DNA from 3 places in the Pseudomonas sp. S07E 245 genome. Region 3 is predicted to be linked to each of the others. Evidence: riboswitches for the same ligand, from Rfam matches in the RefSeq annotation. Region 3 holds a riboswitch; each other region holds the start of a gene.

Region 1 (4,487 bases), 1.1 Mb from region 3:
TTGGCCGACAGCTGCCACTGGTTGGCCAGGGCCAATTCGAGGGTCGCTTCCAGGCCATCGGAGGTCTGCTGGCCGGCCTGTTGCGGTTGATGGCTGACAGGGTCGTCGACCAGCAGCTTTTTCTTGACGATGTGATAAGCGGCCAAGGTCCACTCGCCACGGCCATCAAGAAAGCGCTGCTTGACGCCAAGTTCGGTCTGGCGCGCTTCGGTCAGGTCGAAGTTCATCTGTGCCGAGCTGAGGCTGACCAGGTTTTCCACACCGTCTTCACTGGTCGAGTACTGGCCGTACAGCGACAGGTCCGGCGTCAGCGCATAGACCAGCCCTGCGCGCCAGTTGCCGCCGCTGAGACTGCGGTCGGTGCGGCTGCCGTCGACCAGGTTATCGCGCTCGATGTGGTTTTGATCACGGCGAATACCGGTGACCAGCGACAGCTGCTCAGTCAACTGCGTGCGGTTTTCGGCGAACAGCGCTGCGCTGTGGGTGGTACTGAACGAGCGCGGTTGCAGCGGCGTGGCGCTGACGAACTGGCCGGGCGCGGGCTGCCACGGGTCAATGTAGTCGTTGCCGATATCGGTGTAGGGCCAGTTGTTGGTCAGGCGGAAACGGATCTTGTTGTATTCGGCGCCCACCACGGTCGTGCTGGCCAGGCCAAACAGGCTGTGCTGGAAGGTGAAGCTCTGGCGATCACCGATCTGCTCCTGGTTGTGCTTGATCTCGAGAAAGCCATTGCGCAGCAGTTGGCCGACGTCTGCGTCCCAGTTGTAGTTTTCGGCGTTGCGCCAGTGGCGACGGCTCTTGATGTAATAGAGCTGGTTGCTGGCGCTGACGTTGTCGCTGATAGCCCACTCGCTGCTCAGGCGGGTCCATTCATCGTGGTAGCGCAATTCGGCGTCACGCACGTTGTAGTTCTTGTCGCGCAGGCTGTCACGGTAGTGCCCGGCAATCAGCGGTGTGCCGAAGTAGTTCATCGGCTCGGCGTCGCCGCGTTCGTGGGCGAGGGTGAAACTCAGGTCTTCGTTGGCATCGAAGCGCAGTGCCAGGCTCAGGGCCAGGTTGCGTGAGTCGCCGCGGTCGATATGGCCATTGCCTTGCTGCTTGTTGATGGTGGCACGGTAGCTGAGGCGCTCGCTCAGGCTGCCGCCGCTGTCCAGGCCCAGTTGCTGGCGGTCCCATGAGCCGTAGCCCAGGCGCAGCTGGTTGTGGATCTCGCCTTGCACGGGCTTTTTCGGGATGACGTTGACCACCGCGCCGGTGGCGCCTTCGCCGTATAACACCGACGCCGGACCGCGCAGCACTTCGATACGTTCGACCAGCCATGGGTCGACCGGGAAAGTCTGGGTGCCGGCACCGGTGTACAGGCGCGCGCCGTCGAACAGGGTCATCACCGAACCATGGCCGTTGAAGCCGCGTGCGCTGAGGCCAGTGCCGCCATCGCCTGGGGTGCCGATGGAGGTGATACCGGGGGTGCGGGTGACCGCATCCTGCACGGTGAGGTTGCTGCGCTGCTGGATCTGTTCGACGCTAAGGCTGCTGACACTGGCTGGTGTTTCGAAGGCAGTCAGGCCGAGGCGCGAGCCGGTCTCGCTGCTGCTGGTGAGGTCGGCGCTTGCGTCGCGGCGTTCGCTGATCGCGATAGAGGGCAGGGCGACGACCTTGCTCGTCGGCTCTGCGGCCACGGCTGGCGAAGCGGCGGCAATGCAGGCCGCCAGAAGAGTAAAGGTATTGGTACGGGACATGTCGTTCCACTGGTGCAGGAAGTAAGGATCCCGGTGGAAACAACGCAAAGACAAGCGGGCACGAACGCTGGGCGCACGCGCAAACCGGCCTGCGCCCGCCCACCGCGGGTTTGCCAACTGAAAGTTGCAGGCCGGTCTCCGGGCTTGCGAGGGCTGGAAACCTTCACCTTCCCGTGCACGGGCACAGTGGTGTGTCGAAGGTTTCACTCGCTTACCGTTGCGGGGGCAGCGCCGGACTAGTCATGCAGATGACGCACCGGCTTCCCGTTTCACCCTGCGCACGGCGGCGCAGGACACCTGAAACTGGCGCGCATCTGAGCATCGAAAGTGGCCTTAGTCAAACCTTGGCGCTAAGAAAAATTTGTGACGCATTAGAGGTTTGCGAGTTTTTACTGATTCTTTTTCGAACTTTTCACATTTGGTGTGCATCGAACCGCTCGATTGTCACAGAAACACCCACGTCATGGAGACCTTTACCAATGTCCACCCGTAACCTGTTGCGTCATTCTTGCCTGCTGGCCCTGATCGCTGCCCCGCTTGCTGCCAGCGCTGCGCCAAGTACCGATCCGCTGTTCACTTTCGGCCTGCTCGGCAGCTACGACAAATTCAAGTTCGAAGGCGGTTCTGAATCGGAGACCGATCACCTCGGTCAAGGTGGCCTGTTCGCCAACTATGGCAACAAGATGACCGCCGAATCCGGTTTCATCTACCAGATTGGCGCGGACGCCAAGTATGGCAAGAAGAGCGACAACAAGCTCAAGGAGGCCAAGGTTGATCTGGACCTGGGCTGGCGTGCTGCGATGGACGCGCGCAACTTCCTCGACTTCACCGTGGGCGGTGGTTATGACTGGTCGCGCTTCGAACCGGAGCTCAACGACCTGGATACCGAGCTGACTTACAAGTCGCCGTTCGCCAAGGCTGCCGTCGGCTACAACCACCAGTTCGATGCTTCGACGCTGCGCGTGGAAGTCGGTGCCCGCCGCACCCTCGACGGCCGCGCCAAGCTCAAGGTCGACGATTTCGGCAGCGACACCGTCGATATGAAAGACCGCACCAACCCTTATGCCGAAGTCAGCCTGCTGATGAACCAGCAGGGCGGTATGCCCATTTACGGCAGCGTCTACTACACCCGCACCGAGTACAAACTCGATGAAGAGTCGGATGCAGCCGACAATACCAAGCTCAAGCGTGATGAGTTCGGCGTGAAGGTAGGTCTGGCGTTCTGATTCAGCGCGTTAGCAGGGGGCCGCATAGCGGTCCCCGTTTACTACGCAGATCCGCGGCTACTTGCCACGCCGCCGCGACACCCGCGCTTCAATGTTCTTGCGCCCGATCAGCAGCGCAGGTTTCTCCACCACCGGCTCATCCGCCAGCCATTTGTACATCACCAGGCAATCCACCAGCCCCAGCCGGGCATGCCGGTAGGCCTTGGGCAGGCGGCCGACCTCATCGAAGCCAAGCTTGCGCCACAGCGCCACGGCCACCTCGTTACTAGCCACCACCGAATTGAACTGCAACGCCAGAAACCCTTCCTGACGGGCAAGCTTCTGTGAGTGCTCGCACATCAACCTGGCCACGCCACGCCCGCGTGCAACCGGGCAGACCATGTAGCCACAATTGCCCACATGGGCGCCGGGTCCGGCGGCATTGGCTTTGAGGTAATACGAGCCAAGCAGCTCGCCGTCCTGCTCCGCCACCAGCGTATGCAGCGGTGCCTCCAGCCACAGCTGGCGCGCCTGCTCGAAGCTGATCTGCGGGTCGAAGGCGTAGGTTTCGCGGGCCTGGACGATGCTTTGCAAGGTGGGCCAGAAGGCCTCGAAGTCGGCGGCGGTCATGGGGCGAATGTGGATCATGGCGGTACCTGCACGGGCTGAGCCGGCAAGTCTGGTGGTGCAGGCGCCGCCGCGCAAGTGCGGCGACGCCGACAGGCTTACTCGTCGGCTTTGCCCAGTGCATCCAGAGCTCGGGTCGAATAGACCAGCGCAGCTCCAGCGTTCATCGCCACGGCGACACCGAGCGCCTCGGCGATCTGCTCGCGGGTCGCGCCCTGCTTGAGGGCTTCCTTGGAGTGCACGGCAATGCAGCCGTCGCAGCGGGTGGTGACGGCAACCGCCAGCGAGATCAACTCGCGGGTCTTGGCATCCAAGTGGTTGGTCTTGGCCCCGGCGCCGCTGGCGGTCATGTAGCCCGCGACGGTGTCCGGTGAGAGTTGCTTGAGGTCGCCGATGCCAGCCATCAGCTGCTTACGGTAGGCGTCCCAGTCCATCATGCTCATTGTCTTCACCTTGTAGGGTTGCGGCAGGAGCTTTCAGGCTAGTCGAGCGGGGCGCGTTGGCGAGCGGGAAAATAGTCGAAAGGCTGTTGCACTTAGGTAGCAGTCGCCTCGCAAAAATCAGCGCCGCCAGTATGACGGCGCCTTGCCAGGCTGCCTCAGATGTAGATGAACACCAGCACCAGCGCCGCTACCACCAGCCACTTTTCCAGGTAATAGCGCATGCGGTTGCGTTTTTTCAACGCCTTGCCACGCTCGCGGATTTTGTAGATGCGGGTGAACAGGCGGTTGATTGCGCCAGTCTTGTCATTGGCGTTGTTGGGCGCTGCAGCCGCGGCCATCACCTTGCGGCTGAACCAGCGGTTGAAGCCGCTAGCCCAGCGGTACTTGAGCGGCCTCTCGACATCGCAAAAGAGGATGATGCGGTTGTGCTCGGTGGTGTTGGCGGCGTAGTGGATGTAGGTTTCGTCGAAAAT
Region 2 (4,487 bases), 1.1 Mb from region 3:
GGGGCGCGAAAACGCAGTATGCGGGCGCCGTCATAAGGATCGGTCAGGTAGTGAGCGTGCACGCCGAAGGTCAGCAGCAGGCGCTCTGGGGTCAGCACGTCATGCGGCTTGCCGAGTGCTACCAAGCGGCCTTGGTCGAGCACCGCGAGGCGGTCGCAGGTCAACGCCTGGTTCAAATCATGTAAAGCCACCAAGGTCGTCACCGGCAGTGCCTGGACCTGTTGCAGCAGGCTCAGTTGGTGCTGGATATCGAGGTGGTTGGTTGGCTCATCGAGCAGCAATACGCCTGGCCGCTGGGCCAGCGCTCGGGCGATGTGCACGCGCTGCCGCTCGCCGCCGGACAGGCTGTGCCAGAGACGCTGGCGCAAGTGCAGGGCGTCAAGATCGGTAAGGGCCTGCTCGACGATGCGCCGATCCTCGGGGGAGTACGGCGCCAGCGCCGATAGCCATGGTGTGCGGCCCAGGGCCACGGCGTCATACACGCTGATGGCATCGCTGGTGTCGGCTTGCTGCTCGACCAGAGCCAAAGCCTGGGCGATCTGCCGCCGGGGCATGCGCGCCAGTGGCTGGCCGAGCAGTTGCACTTCGCCGCTACTCGGTTTGAGCAGGCCGGCAAGCAGTTTGAGCAGGGTCGATTTGCCGGAGCCATTTGGGCCAACCACGCCGAGGGTTTCCCCGGCGATCACCTCAAGCTCGACCGCTTCGAGCACATCGTTGCCACCCAGACGCAGGCCAAGGCCTCGGCAACTGAGCGGCGCGAGACTCACGCTGTTGAGGTTGGTCATGCGCGCCCCCGGCGGCTTACCAGAATCAAGGCGAACAGCGGCGCGCCAATCAGCGCAGTGACCACGCCGACCGGAATCACCTGCCCAGGAATCAAGGTCCGCGAGAGGATATCGGCGCTGATCAGGAACAGCGCACCTCCCAGGGCACTGGCCGGCAGCAGGCGGCTGTGCCCGGTGCCGAGCAGCAGGCGCAGTGCGTGTGGAATGACCAGGCCGACAAAACCGATGGCGCCGACAATCGATACCATCACTGCCGTAACCAGCGCCGCGCAGCTGATCAGCAGCAGTTGGCTGCGGCGCACCGGAATACCCAGCGAGGCCGCCGAGTCGGCGCCGAAGGTAAAGGCGTCGAGGGTGCGCCGATGCCACAGGCATACCGCCAAACCCAGCAGCGCCACCGGCACCGCCAGCCACACCGACGGCCAACGCACGCCGCTGAGGTTACCCAGCAGCCAGAACAGAATGCCGCGCGCCTGTTCGGCAGTCGCCGACTTGGTGATCAAGAATGCCGTAAGCGCGCTGAACAACTGCGAGCCAGCGATCCCGGCCAGAATCACCTGGGCATTGCCGCCGCCAGCACCGCTGGCCCGCGACAGCAACAGGACCAGGCCGAACGCTGCCAGTGCACCAATGAACGCGCCGCCCGACATCGACAGCGCAGCGCCACCAAGCCCGAGCAGGGCTACCGCGACCGCACCCGTCGAGGCGCCCGCCGACAACCCAAGCAGATACGGCTCGGCCAGCGGATTGCGCAGCAGCGCCTGCAGGATCACCCCGCAGGTCGCCAGCCCGGCGCCGCATGCGGCAGCCACCAGGGTGCGGGTCAGGCGATAGTTCCAGACGATGCCCGCGTCGATCGGGTCGACTGGGTAACCGGCGTCCCACAGGTGGTTGGCCAGGACCTGCACGACCACGCTGGGCGCGACTGGCGTTTCACCAATGGCGATACCGGCAAGCATCGCCCCCAGCAAGGCGAGCAGGGCAGCGGCGCAGTAGGGCAGCAGACGCATCATGGTTGCTCGGCTTTCCCCGAAGCAAACGCGTTGGACAGCGTCTCCAGGCCACGGAACAGGCGAATACCGGCCTGCATCGCGTCGGCATCGAGGACGATGATGCGGCCCTCGCGAACGGCGTCCATGTGTTTGGTGACGGGGTCACTACGGAGGAATTCGAGCTTCTTCTGGTAGTCATCGGCAGGGAAGCGGCGGCGGTCCATGCGGGCGATGATCAGCCAGGTCGGGTTGGCCTTGGCCAGGGTTTCCCAGCCAACGGTTGGCCACTCTTCGCTGGACTCGACCACGTTGCGCACCCCCAGGGTCTGCAGCATGAAGTCGGCCACGCCCTGGCGGCCGGCGACATAGGGGTCGATGTCGAGGTCGGCACTGGAGAACCAGAACAGGGCGGAGGTCTGCGACAGGTCGTGGCCGGCCAGTTGTTTGCGGGCATTGTCCAGGCTCTGCTTGAGCTCGTTGTTGAGCGCTTCGCCACGCGCCTGCACGTCGAAGATCTCGGCCAGTTGGCTGACGCTTTTGTAGATGCTGGCGATCTGGAACGGCTGCAGCCGGGTGCCGTCGGCACCGACCAGGTTGTCCTTGCCTTCGCAATCGGACGGCAGCACATAGGTCGGCACGTTCAGCTCGTTGAACTGCTCACGGGTGCCGACCACACCCTGTGCGCCGATCATCCATTCGAACTGCGCAGCTACCAGTTGCGGGCGCTTGCCGACCACTGCTTCAAAGCTTGGGTCGTTGTCAGCGAGGCGCTCGACCTTGTCGTTCTGCGCCTTGAACTCGGGCAGCACGTTGTTGAACCACAGCGAGGTGCCCACCAGCTTGTCGCCCAGGCCCAGTGCATAGAGCATTTCGGTACCGGCCTGGCCGATGGTCACTGCGCGCTGCGGCGCCTGGGCAAAGGTCTGCACCGCGCCGCAGTTGTCGATGGTCAGCGGATAGTGGGTGGCGGCGGCCTGGGCCAAGCCAGACAGGCTCAGGCCTGCCAGCAGGGTCACGAAACGGGGCAGCATGGGTGGGCGATCTCCTATCGAACAATGCGGGGAATGAACCCACGGACAGGCATCGCCTTGCCCATTGCGCACGGCAATAGGCAGCACCCTGGGAAGGGTGGAGATGGCCAGCCCGGACACCCCGCCGGTTGGTAAATGTTTGCCGGCAGGTCTCCTGACTGGTGCGTCATGGCCTGGCTCCAGCCTTCCCGGGTCAGCAACCCAGTGGCATCAATGGAGCAGGCTCGGCACTTACAGTTGCGGGGGCAGTTCCGTTTCGCCTGCATTCAAGGGCAGGCCTGGGATTCCCTGTTAGTTCCGTGATGGAAACCGGCGGGCGGCATGGTAGACCATCACGCCGCCGGGGGAAAACGCTTTTCAGAGATACTTGAGCCAGCTGATGTCGCGGCGGCGTGCCTTGAGTTGGGCAAACTGGCGCACCGGCAGGTACAACGCCGCCGCCAGCAAGCCGGCAGTCAGCCAGATGAAGCCGATGCTGTCGAAGCCGAAATAACCACCCTGATTGAACCCGAACAGCGCGACACAGGCCAGGTACAGCAGCTTGAGCACATACAGGTGCAGCAGGTAGAAAAACATCGGCGCCGCGCCGAACACTGCCAACACACTGATCCAGCGCGCCTGGCCGGCGCGTTCGAAACCGCGCAGCAACAGCAGCCCGGCGCCCAGCGTCAGCGCCAGGAACAGCAGCGACGGTGGGTACTTGGTGATGTTGCAAAAGCTCATCACGGTCTGCATCAGGCTCGGGTAGCTGCTCCACGGCGCTTCGCCGTAGCCATTGAGCAGGCGCAGGCCGACGAAGCCGAGCAGGGCCGCTACACCCGCCAGCAGCAAGCGCCGTTGACGCACGCTGGCGACGCTGCTGCGGGCGAACCAGGGGCCGAGGGCGTAGCCAAGGGCAATCACGCCAATCCACGGCAGCACTGGGTAGGAAGTGCGCATGCGCAGGCTGTCGGACACTTCCAGCCAGCCGCGGTCATGCAGGATCGCCCACGGCACATGCATGACCGAGCCGGGCGCAAAGTGCACGCCGTCGAGCAGGTTATGCCCGGCGATGATCAGCGCACTGAGCGCGATCAGCGCCGGGCGTGGCAGCCAGACCAGCAGTGACAGCGCGATCATGCTCACGCCGATCGCCCAGATCACCTGCATGTAGATCACCGTCGGGGGCAACTGGAAGGTCCAGGCGAAGTTGACCAGGGTGAATTCCAGCACCACCAGAAACAGCCCGCGCTTGAACAGGAACGCCGAGGTGGCGCCGCGGCCTTGATACTTCTCGCCATACAGCCAGGCCGAAAGACCGGTCAGCAGGACGAACACCGGGGCGCACAGATGCGCCAGGGTGCGGCTGAAAAACAGCGAAGGTTCGGTGCTTTCGATGGTCATCGGGTCAACCACCTGATGATGCATGAAGAAGGTCTCGCGTACGTGATCGAGCAGCATGAACAGAATGACCAGCCCGCGCAGGGCATCGATGCTCTGCAGGCGTTGGCTGACGAGGGTGGGGGAGGTCAGAGCGCTTGTCATGAAATTTCGCTGGTGAAGTTTTGTGTAACGTTATCTTATAACTATTGGTTTTCCTGTTGAAAGTCTTTTGTCGGCGAGCGTAGTGCCCATGAAGGCCCTGGCTAGCCCGTTGCTGCGCGGCCAGCCAGGGTAAATCGGGTTTAGAAGCTGTAGTC
Region 3 (4,487 bases):
ATGCGCGGCCACCAGCAGGCGTGTGAGCACCTGCGGCGCTACTTCGCCACCGGCAAAGTGGCGCATGTCGCGGCGCTCGCCGATCGCTCGGTACACCGCAGCGCGTTCGGCATCGGAGAAGGCATGCTCGCTCATGGTCGCAACAGCGCCGCCGCCGCGTGGGGGTCAGAGGGGAAATAGAAGTGCACGTATGAGGCCGTCAGCCGGCCCAGGCGGTACACCGCCTCGTTGCCGCGGCCGCCGTTGGGGCTGAGGCCACGGGCGATTGGCTCCAGCTCGCTGGTGGTCAGCGAGTGGTGATAGGTGTGCCCGCGCAGAGTGCCTTCGGGCAGTTCCACCGCTTGCAGGGCCAGTGCTGCCAGGCGCTTCTGCATCACCGCCTCGCCAGTCAACAAACCAACCAGCGCGGCGCGCTCACCGGCAACATCGGTCAGGTTTTCAAGCAGGTAGAGCATGCCGCCGCACTCGGCCAAAAGCGGCTTGCCTGCACTGTGATGAGCGCGAATCGCGTCCAGCATCGGCGTATTGGCGGCCAGCGCATGGTGGTGCAATTCGGGGTAGCCGCCTGGCAGATAGAGGCTGTCGACCTGCGGCAGCTCGCTGTCGTGCAGCGGCGAGAAAAATTCCAGCTGCGCGCCCATGGCCCGCAGCAGGTCGAGGTTGGCGCCATAGATGAAGGCAAACGCTTCGTCGTGCGCTACGCCAATGCGCACCCCAGCCAGCGAGGGCAACGGTGCTGGCAAAGCGGGGCCATCGAAGCTCACCGCTGGCGGCAACGCGGCATCGCAGCTGCCAGCCAGGGCCTCGGCGGCGGCGTCGAGGCGCTGGTCAAGGTCGTTCAGTTCGCTGGCTTGCACCAGGCCCAGGTGGCGACTGGGCAGCTCGATGCCGCGCTCGCGCGACAGCCCGCCGTACCAGCGCAGGCCTTCGGTCAGGCTGCCTTCAAGTAGTTGCGCGTGGCGCAGGCTGCCAACCCGGTTGGCCAGCACCCCGGCGAACGGCAGATCGGCCTGGTAGCGTGCCAGGCCCAGGGCCAGCGCACCAAAGGTCTGGGCCATGGCGGTACCGTCGATCACCGCCAGTACCGGCACGCCGAAATGGCGCGCCAGATCAGCGCTGGACGGAGTGCCATCGAACAAGCCCATGACCCCTTCGATGAGGATCAGGTCGGCCTCGGCGGCAGCTTCCCAGAGCAGTCGCCGGCTCTCTTGCGCGCCGATCATCCACAGATCGAGCTGGTACACCGGCGCGCCGCTGGCCCGCTCCAGAATCATTGGGTCGAGAAAGTCCGGACCGCACTTGAACACCCGCACCTTGCGCCCGAGGTTGCGGTGCAGGCGCGCCAGGGCTGCGGTCACGGTGGTCTTGCCCTGCCCGGAAGCGGGCGCTGCGATCAGCACCGCCGGGCACTGGCGCGGGTCACTCATAGTTCCACGCCCTTCTGCGCGCGGATACCGGCCTGGAAGGCGTGCTTGAGCATGCCCATCTCGGTGACGGTGTCGGCCAGTTCGACCATTTCCGGTTTGGCGCCGCGGCCGGTGACGATCACGTGCTGCATTGGCGGACGAGCCTGAATGTCAGTGAGCACCTGGTCCAGGTCGAGATAACCATGCTTGAGGGCGATGTTCAGCTCATCCAGCACAACGAAATGAATCGACGGGTCCTGCAGCATTTGCCGCGATACCGCCCAGGCGGCTTCTGCCGCGGCGATGTCGCGCTGGCGGTCCTGGGTTTCCCAGGTAAAGCCCTCGCCCATCACGTGGTAGCGCACCTGCTCGGGGAAACGGCGGAAGAACAGCTCTTCGCCGGTGCTGTTGCGACCCTTGATGAACTGCACCACACCGCACTGCATGTCATGGCCCAGCGCGCGGGCGAGCATGCCGAAAGCCGAGCTGCTTTTGCCCTTGCCATTACCGGTCAGCACCAGCAGCAGGCCGCATTGATTGGGAGAGTTGGCGATGCGCTCGTCGATGATCGCCTTTTTGCGCTGCATGCGCGCCAGGTGGCGTTCGTCGCGTTCGGGGTTGTCGCTCATAAGGTTCTCCGCAAGTGCCTGCGCGCGCACCGGGCGGCGACAGATCGAAAGGCAGGCAAACGGAGAACGCGCAGGCGCCGTGGCGCAAACCACAGTGAACTGTGCATCACCCTCCGTGATGCCGTTGGCAGTAACAGGCCGGTCTCCGGGCTCGTGAGCGCTACGTACGCGGCTCACCTACCGTTGCGGGGGCAGCGCCGGACTGGTACCGGCTTCCCAGTTTCACCCCGCCAGACCGCAGTCCGCAGGGCACCTGAAACACGCCGCGAAGGTTAGAGGGTTGCACCGGGAGCGTCAATGAAACAAGGCCGGTTTGGCCTGGATCAATGGCCGATTCGACAGTACAGCGCAGACTGCTAGCATTGATATCATATCGCCATCACTGTAGCTGACCGCGATAATCACAATAAGGAGTGCGCAGCATGCAAGGTCTGATCATCAACAACCCGCGCCTGGAGTTTTTGCGTCCTGCCCTGGAGCGCTGGGTCGACTGCATCGATCGCTTCGCCGAACTCAACCATGCCAGCGACGCGCCTTACTGGCATGGCGCAGCGGCCAACGTCGGCCTGCTGGCTGCGGCTGCCTGGCAAGCCGAGCTGGTCGCCCTGACCCAGTTTGCCAGCAGCAAGCAACGCGAAGAAAGCGAGCGCGAAGGCCGTTGTGACCTGGCCATCAGCACCGCCGAGGAGTCGATCCACCTGCACGCCAGCCAGCGCTGGCCGCGCATCGCCCGGCTCGACCTGACCGCCGCCCTGCAAGAAACCACCAGCGCCGCCAAGCCGATTGCCTATGCCAGCCAGCTCAAAGCCGGGGCGCTGTTCGTCAGCCCGTGGAAAGCCGGCCAGCACGCCAGCCCGGAAGAACTCCAGGATCTGGTCGATGACCTGCAAAAGCACACCACCTGCGCCGTGGCCTGGTACTTCCCGTACGCCTATCGCAAGCTGCACAACGAGCACGGCCAGTATTTCCCAGGTGTTGCATTGCTGTTCAAGCAAGCGTGAAGCAGCCCTGCGCCGCGCCCGGTTGAACCTCGTCCGGCGCCTATGGTTCTGTATGCCATAGCCCTTGTCGAGAGCCCGCCCATGGACAGAATGCGCAGTGCCGTTGTGCTCGCCTTGCTCGCAGGCCTCGGCGGCTGCGGCGAGACCGCCAGCCTCAGAGTCAACGATGGCATCGGCCCCACACCGCAGTTACCGGCGCCAAACAAAACCCTGTTGCCAACCGTCAACGTCGCGCCGGCGGTCGGCTGGCCGCAGGGTGGCAAACCAGTTGCAGCGGCCGGCACTCAGGTTGCGCTATTTGCCGACCATCTCGACCATCCGCGCTGGCTGTATGTGCTGCCCAATGGCGACGTGCTGGTCGCCGAAACCAACGCACCGGCCAAGCCGGACGACGGCAAAGGCCTGCGCGGCTGGTTCATGAAACGAGCCATGTCCAAGGCCGGTGCCGGCGTCCCCACCGCCAACCGCATCACCCTGCTGCGCGACCGCGACCATGACGGCGTCGCCGAAACCCGCAGCCGCTTTATCGAAGGGCTCAACTCGCCCTTCGGCATGGTGCTGGTAGGCAAGGACCTGTACATCGCCGACACCGACAAGCTGCTGCGCTTCGATTACGTGACCGATGCGTTGCAGATCGACGGCCGCGGGCAGAAGGTCACCGACCTGCCGGGTGGCACCCTCAATCACCACTGGACCAAGAACGTGATCGCCAGCCCCGACGGGCGCAAGCTGTACGTCACGGTAGGCTCCAACAGCAACGTGGCAGAGAACGGCATGCAGCAAGAGCAAGGCCGCGCGGCGATCTGGGAAGTGGACCGCGCAACCGGCAGCCACCGCATCTTCGCCTCCGGGCTGCGCAACCCGAATGGATTGGCCTGGCAGCCGCAATCGGGGGCGCTATGGACGGCGGTCAATGAGCGCGACGAGATCGGCAGCGACCTGGTCCCGGACTACATCACCTCGGTCAAGGATGGCGGTTTCTACGGCTGGCCGTACAGCTACTACGGGCAGCACGTGGACGTGCGGGTACAACCACAAGACCCAGCCAAAGTCGCCCAGGCGCTGGTACCGGATTACGCCGTGGGGCCACATACCGCTTCGCTTGGCCTGGCGTTTATCGAGCCAGGTTTGTTGCCCGCACCGTTTGGCCGTGGCGCGCTGATTGGTCAACACGGCTCGTGGAACCGCAAGCCACACAGTGGTTACAAAGTGATCTTTGTGCCGTTCGATGCGGACGGCAAGCCAGCAGGCCAGGCGCTGGACCTACTGAGCGGTTTCTTGAGTGAACAAGGTGAGGCAATGGGCCGACCGGTTGGCGTGGTCAGCGATCAGCGCGAGGGCGTGCTGGTAGCGGATGATGTGGGCAATGTGATTTGGCGTGTGAGCGCAGCAAAGCAATGAGAGCGCTGAGCAGCCCCGGCTTTTGACTTTCGCTCTTGATCTGCGCCAGC

What was found. Region 3 has a riboswitch for cobalamin ahead of cobO (cob(I)yrinic acid a,c-diamide adenosyltransferase). Riboswitches for the same ligand answer to the same signal wherever they lie in the genome.
Region 1: linked by a shared signal. The riboswitch ahead of K3F44_RS08225 (TonB-dependent siderophore receptor) and the one ahead of cobO (cob(I)yrinic acid a,c-diamide adenosyltransferase) in region 3 are both predicted to bind cobalamin.
Region 2: linked by a shared signal. The riboswitch ahead of K3F44_RS08235 (ABC transporter substrate-binding protein) and the one ahead of cobO (cob(I)yrinic acid a,c-diamide adenosyltransferase) in region 3 are both predicted to bind cobalamin.

What each region holds. Positions count from the first base shown of each region.
Region 1 is NZ_CP080625.1:1,836,624-1,841,110, reverse strand. Features, by position in the region: gene K3F44_RS08225 (TonB-dependent siderophore receptor) at 1-1,739, opposite strand, end outside; cobalamin riboswitch at 1,851-2,055, opposite strand; gene K3F44_RS08220 (outer membrane beta-barrel protein) at 2,219-2,965, shown strand; gene K3F44_RS08215 (GNAT family N-acetyltransferase) at 3,023-3,592, opposite strand; gene K3F44_RS08210 (carboxymuconolactone decarboxylase family protein) at 3,670-4,014, opposite strand; gene lpxO (lipid A hydroxylase LpxO) at 4,170-4,487, opposite strand, start outside.
Region 2 is NZ_CP080625.1:1,841,481-1,845,967, reverse strand. Features, by position in the region: gene K3F44_RS08245 (ABC transporter ATP-binding protein) at 1-785, opposite strand, end outside; gene K3F44_RS08240 (iron ABC transporter permease) at 782-1,798, opposite strand; gene K3F44_RS08235 (ABC transporter substrate-binding protein) at 1,795-2,808, opposite strand; cobalamin riboswitch at 2,935-3,137, opposite strand; gene K3F44_RS08230 (DUF1624 domain-containing protein) at 3,166-4,332, opposite strand; gene K3F44_RS08225 (TonB-dependent siderophore receptor) at 4,473-4,487, opposite strand, start outside.
Region 3 is NZ_CP080625.1:2,952,803-2,957,289, forward strand. Features, by position in the region: gene bluB (5,6-dimethylbenzimidazole synthase) at 1-135, opposite strand, end outside; gene K3F44_RS13615 (cobyrinate a,c-diamide synthase) at 132-1,427, opposite strand; gene cobO (cob(I)yrinic acid a,c-diamide adenosyltransferase) at 1,424-2,035, opposite strand; cobalamin riboswitch at 2,154-2,307, opposite strand; gene K3F44_RS13625 (hypothetical protein) at 2,458-3,036, shown strand; gene K3F44_RS13630 (sorbosone dehydrogenase family protein) at 3,118-4,437, shown strand.